Regions from separate parts of the Serpentinicella sp. ANB-PHB4 genome, predicted to be linked through region 1. Evidence: riboswitches for the same ligand, from Rfam matches in the RefSeq annotation. Region 1 holds a riboswitch; the other holds the start of a gene.
The links. A riboswitch is a leader RNA that binds a small molecule or an ion and turns the genes downstream of it on or off. The one in region 1 is predicted to bind S-adenosylmethionine.
Positions count from the first base shown of each region.

Region 2: another riboswitch for S-adenosylmethionine. It lies ahead of RH915_RS11240 (vitamin B12 dependent-methionine synthase activation domain-containing protein); the one in region 1 lies ahead of metK (methionine adenosyltransferase).

Region 1 is NZ_JAVKGO010000013.1:510-3,926, forward strand. It holds gene RH915_RS09670 (COG2426 family protein) at 335-802, shown strand; SAM riboswitch class I at 900-1,005, shown strand; gene metK (methionine adenosyltransferase) at 1,140-2,327, shown strand; gene recD2 (SF1B family DNA helicase RecD2) at 2,548-3,417, shown strand, end outside.
Region 2 is NZ_JAVKGO010000024.1:1,821-5,237, forward strand. It holds gene RH915_RS11235 (homocysteine S-methyltransferase family protein) at 1-1,560, opposite strand, end outside; gene RH915_RS11240 (vitamin B12 dependent-methionine synthase activation domain-containing protein) at 1,584-2,273, opposite strand; SAM riboswitch class I at 2,366-2,469, opposite strand; gene RH915_RS11245 (L,D-transpeptidase family protein) at 2,550-3,392, opposite strand.

The DNA.
Region 1 (3,417 bases):
TCATTTTGTTAAGATACAGTAGCTCCGAATTTATTCGAAGATGAGCATAATCATTTAGCTTTTGATTTTCTTGACCAACTATCTACTGACCAACTGCAACGCTGTCATCCTGAGCAAAGCGAAGGATCTCGGGTTTAAGAAATTTGCCTTTGCCTTTCGCTCTTCCTAACCAACTAACTACTAACCAACTGACCAACTGAAAGTTATGCCTTTCCTTTCCAACTTTCCCCTTTCCGACTTACCAACTTTCTACTAACCAACTAACCAACTTTCCAACCCATTCTAATTATTTTTTGCTCCTCCCCTTAATATAGATAGATTAGGAGGGGAGCACATGGATAGACTTTTTGATTATATAACCCGAGAGGTAATGGTACTTTTAATTGCAGCAATGCCCTTAATGGAATTGAGAGGAGCCATACCTATAGGCGTTTCATTGGGGTTACATCCCTTGCATGCTACTGTACTTGGCATATTAGGGAGTTTGGCACCAGTGCCTTTTTTACTAATATTTATAAAACCTATTGTTATCCGTATAAAAAATTTACCATGGATTAATAAATTAGTAAATCGAATGATCCAAAGAACTAGGAGGAAAGGAGATAAAATAAGGAAATATAGCGTGATAGGCCTAGTTTTATTTGTTGCTGTCCCCTTGCCAAGTACTGGGGTGTGGAGTGGATGTCTAGCCGCAGTTTTATTTAATATTCCATTTAAGCATGCACTACCCTCTATTGCATTAGGAACTTCTATAGCTGGGACCATTATGTTTATACTGAGCTATGTTGCTGTGCATTTGTAGAGCGCTTAAAAAGGTATGCTAATTAATAATATTTTTTACTTGACAATAAAACAATGGAAGTGATAGTATTAATACGCAATTGAATAGAGATCTTGATTCCTTATCAAGAGAGGTGGAGGGATGGGCCCGATGAAACCCGGCAACCATAATGCTTTTAAGTATGGTGCCAATTCCCCCAGAATTAAAATTCTGGAAGATGAGGAGAGGTAATCGATAATAGGAACCTCTTCTTCAAGGAGAGGTTTTTTGTTTTGTTAAAAAGCTCCCAAAAGATTTGGAATACAAGGTATTTTAAAGGGTATAGTAATAAAATAAGAAAAATATAGGAGGGACACGAATGATAAAAAGACTATTTACATCTGAGTCGGTTACGGAAGGACATCCAGATAAAATTTGTGATCAAATATCAGACGCGGTATTAGATGCCATTTTTGAGCAAGACCCTAAGGCAAGGGTAGCTTGTGAAACAACAGTAACAACAGGCTTAGTACTACTTTCAGGAGAAATAACAACAAACTGTTATGTAGATATACCGAAAGTTGTTAGAAAAACAATAGAAGAAATAGGCTATACAAGAGCCAAGTATGGCTTTGATGCAAATACATGCGCAGTTTTAACTTCGATTGATGAGCAATCCCCAGACATTGCAATGGGCGTTGATGAGGCTTTGGAAAGTCGTGAAGGAGAAAAAGATGCAGATCTAGAAGCTACTGGAGCGGGAGATCAAGGGTTAATGTTTGGATTTGCATGTAATGAAACACCAGAGTTAATGCCATTACCAATTTCTTTATCTCATAAACTATCTAAACGTTTAGCAGATGTTAGAAAAAATGGCACATTACCTTACTTACGTCCTGATGGAAAAACCCAAGTAACCGTTGAGTACGAAGATAACAAACCTAAAAGAGTAGATACCATTGTTATATCTACCCAACATAGCCCTGAAATAGAGCAAAAAACCATTGAACAAGATATGATACAGCATGTAGTAAACGAAGTAGTACCTGTAGAATTACTTGATGATGAGACGAAATACTACATAAATCCAACAGGTCGATTTGTAATCGGTGGGCCACAAGGAGATGCAGGTTTAACTGGAAGAAAAATTATTGTTGATACCTACGGTGGCTACGCAAGACATGGTGGCGGTGCTTTTTCTGGAAAAGATCCAACAAAAGTAGACAGATCAGCAGCTTATGCAGCTAGATATGTAGCGAAAAACATTGTAGCAGCAGGACTTGCAGAGAAATGTGAAATTGGATTAGCATATGCCATTGGCGTTGCCAGACCAGTTTCTGTACTAGTTGAAACTTTTGGAACAGGAAAAGTAAGTGATGATAAAATTGCTGAATTAGTTCAAAAACATTTCGATTTAAGACCAGCAGCCATTATTAAAAACCTAGATTTAAGAAGACCAATATACAGACAAACAGCTGCCTACGGACACTTTGGAAGAACAGATATATCACTTCCATGGGAGCAAACAGACAAAGCTGAAATATTAAAACAAGAAGCTTTTCAATAAACAAAAAAAAGAAAATCATTCAACAGGATGATTTTCTTTTTTGTTTTTTGTTTATTATTTTAATTTGACTTGTACCTTCGAATTCATTCGAAGGTAACCACAATGATCTGTCATTCACTTCCCTTTCCCCTTTCCACTTTCCAACTTTCCAACTACTCTTATCGTACCCCACCGCCTTTATGTTATAATAAAAACAACATAAGCTTTAGGAGGCAATAACGTGGTTGAATTACAGGGGCAATTAGTAGAAATTATATTCTCAAACGAGGCCAATGGATATACCGTGGCAATACTTTTATCCGAAGAGGAAGAAGTAACCGTTGTCGGATATTTACCAACCCTAAAGGCTGGGGATAAAATACAAGTGCAAGGAAACTGGAAAATACACCCTGTATACGGACAACAACTGGAGATAACTCAGTTTAGAACCATCATGCCCTCAACGGAAAAAGAAATCTTAAATTATTTATCCTCTGGGGTGATCCCTGGAATCGGTGAAAAAATGGCGGAAAGAATTATTGACTACTTTGGTACAAAAACATTAGAAATAATGGAAAAAAATCCAGATAGACTTCGAGAAGTATCAGGAATAGGACAGTCCAAGGCAGAGAGTATTAAAGTTGCTTTTCAAGAACAGCATGAGCTTCGGGAAATTATATTATTTTTAAATAAATACAATATACCAACTAGCTTTGGTGTAAAAGTGTATAAAAAGTATGGAAGTCAAACGATTGATGTCATTCAAGAAAATCCCTATCGATTAGCAGAGGATATACACGGAATTGGGTTTCACACATCAGATCAGATTGCTAGAACCCTAGGGATCCCTTTTAATTCAAAATATCGAGTTTCCGCAGGGGTCCAATATACAATTAACAGCTTTCACTTAGAAGGACACACCTATATTCCAGGGGAAATGTTAATAGAAAAAACAGCAAAACTATTAAATATAGATGAAGAAGGGATCAGTGAAGGTATACAGCACTTAGCCCTAGATCAAAAAATACAATTAGAGCGCATGGCCGATGATATTAACATTTATAGTATGCCTTATTATTATGCTGAAACAAATGTGTGTAAAAAAGTGATA
Region 2 (3,417 bases), on a different contig from region 1:
TCCATGGGATATATTACTAATTCCTAACACAGTCTTTACGCCAAGTTTTTCTTTAACTAATCGTATGGTTTTAATACTCTCTAATGCATGATCTTGTTGTGCACCTGCCGTTAGGACAAGGGTATCTATAAATATATCTTTAGGATTAAGACCATACTCTACTGCTGTATTTACGATTTTCTCGGCTATAACAAAACGTTCCTCTGCTTTTTTCGGTATTCCTTTATGGTCCAGCGTCAATCCTAAAACTGCAGCTCCATATTTTTTTGCTAATTGTAAAACTTTATGTAAATGTTTTTCATCCCCATTTGTAGAGTTAATTAAAGCTTTTCCACTATAAGCTTTTAGCCCTTCTTCCATTGCTTCAAAATTTACCGTATCTATACTCACCGGCGCTTGTATACTTCTTTGAATTTCATAAATAGCATCTTTCATCACTTGACGCTCTTCAGTCAGATTCACGCCGACATTTACATCAATAATATCTGCATTTGCTTCAACCTGCTTTACTGCTTCTTTGGAGAGGACACTTAATTTATTTTCTTTTATGGCTTCTGCTAAATATTTTTTTGCTGTGGGATTAATACATTCTCCAATTACTTTAGTAGGGAGATCTTCGTTTAGTATTAATGTTTTTGTCATGCTCGCTAATTTAGTAAATGGAATTTCTGCTTTAGGTTCTGGTTGTAGCTTATTGGTCATTTTTCTAATCGCTTTTATATGCTCCGGGGTCGTACCGCAACAGCCGCCAATTATATTAACACCTGCTTTTACTAATGCTTCTACATAACTAGCCATAGCATCTGCAGTTAAATTGAATTGGGTTTGCCCATTCACTAACACCGGTAATCCGGCGTTTGGTTGAACAATTATATTTTTATCAGTAACCTTTCTCATACGTTTTACAATATCTATCATTAAATCTGGGCCAAAACCACAGTTTATACCCAGTACATCTACCCCTATTGCCTCTAAAATAGTAGCAATACTTTCTGGATCGGAACCTGTTAACGTCCTTTGTTTTTCATCAAAAGTTAGAGTGCATATTATAGGAACATCACCGGCATCTTTTGCTGCAATCACAGCTGCTCTTGCTTCTTGTATGTCTGTCATTGTCTCTATAACTAGTAAATCTACACCGGCATCAATTAATAATTTTGCCTGCTCAAAAAAAACATCATAAGCCTCATCAAAGAGTAGATCTCCTAAGGGATATAATAATTTTCCTGTTGGTCCTATATCCCCTGCTACTAATACATTTTCTTTCTCCTCTTGCTTTGCAAGACGAACAGCTTCTTGATTTATTTCTGTAATTTCACCTTCTAAGTTGTATGCTTTTAACTTTATTCTATTGGCCCCAAAAGTATTTGTTTGAATAATATGCGCGCCTGAATCGATGTATGCGCTATGGATGTCTTTTATTATTTCTTTTTGATTTAAATTATATATTTCTGGACATTCCCCCGACACTAAACCTTTTTTTTGAAGCATTGTTCCCATTGCTCCATCAAAAACCAAAACTTTTTTTGACAATAAATCAGTCAACATTTTTTTATTCATTTACTCAAACCTCTTTCCCTTAATTATTTGTAGTTTGCACCTTCACGATAAGAACAATGTTCTAAGTTACAGTAGCTACATTTGTCTTTTCTATTTGTATTGTTCTTTTTTGTCCACCCAACTAAAGCTGTAACAGATTTTCTAGGTATTAAAATACTACTATCTGTAATCCTTAGATCTATTTCCTTTGTATTTAACAGATCTAAAATACTATTTTGATTTGTAATTGTAAAATCCCCATATCCTGGACTAAATCTCCTTGTTAATCTATATCCATTCTGTAAAGCTTCTTGTTCTACAATTTGATTTAATTTGTTTATTGATTCTTCTGCCGCTTCTGAACCAATTGCATCCATAATCAGCCCTCGAGTATATTCTCCTTTTTCATTTAGTTTATCTATGTGATTATCAAGTTGCTGTCCAATAGTAACGGCTATAAAGGTAGTATACCTACTTCCATCTAATAACTGCTCTATATCAGCGGACTTAATTTGGTAATCTACATCAGCTAAATAAATTTTTTCTTTATTTATTTGCTTAATTTCAAATGTCTGATATATCCCTACTGGATTAATTAAACGTTTGGCTTCATCAATACAGTCTTCAATTAATTGGCTCATCTTTTCTGTTAGTTCAGTCTTGCCCTTTTGGTACCCCAAATGCCTTAGTATTTTTTCTTTTTCTAAATGTTGGATATCTATATTATGTATCACGGTTCATCATCACCTCAATTAATTAATATTATCTCTTTTTCAAAATAAAAAAACTACTTTTCTAATGAGAAAAGTAGTTTTGATCTAACCCTTACTCATCTATCAGAACTTAGTTCTGCAGGAATTAGCACCTTGCATATATATTGCAGGTTGCCGGGTTTCATCGGGCCAGTCCCTCCACCACTCTGGATAAGAATATTTATTTTTTAAAATTTCAGAATTATTTATTCAAGTTTAATCTATTCCTCGAAGTATGTCAAGTACTATAGTTAAACTTTATGGTTCTCTATTATCTGTATACTGGTCCCTTGCAAGTATAAGTTCCTGATAGGTATCTACACTTACTACCCCATCGGCAAAAATATTGAAATCTCTCTGAAAGTTTCGAACTGCTTCTTGGGTTTGTGCATCATACACACCATCTATCTCTCCATCATAGTATCCTAAGAGGGTAAGAATTGTCTTTACTTCGAAAACATCTGGTCCCGGTTCTATATCAACATCCAGTATTCGTCCAGTAAATACATCCCCTGTAATTTTTACCGGTGTTCCCAAAGGAACAATGTCGTAAAGTTCATTTACATCTTCGTTAAACATTCGCACACAACCTCTACTTGCCTCGGTACCAATTGATTCTGGTTCGTCTGTACCATGTATTCCATAGCCTCCCCAAGGCACATTTATCCGCATCCATCTTGTTCCAAATGGTCCACCGGGATTCCTTGTTTTCTGTATTATTTGCCAATCTCCTACAGGTGTTGGTGTTGATGGTGTCCCTACGGCAACACGATAGGCATTGAGTATCTCTGTAAACCTTTTTAGCGTAAGTGTTGTTCTTTCTAAATCGATCTCAATAGTATACCCTTCTTCTGGAATAGGATACTCTCTTTCAGGACTTAGTCCTATAGCATTCCAAGTATCTGGTCCTACAATGCCATCAGGCGGTAACCCATAATCAGTTTGAAAGGCTCTCACAGCTTCAAATATTTCTTCATCATATATCATATCTATGGGTCCATCGTAAAAACCTAACTCTGTTAACCGTTCTTGTACATGCATTACATCAGGACCTTGCATATATGGTGATAAAAGCCTTAAATATCTACTCGTTAGCTTCATAACTCACCCCTCCTTGATATATGAT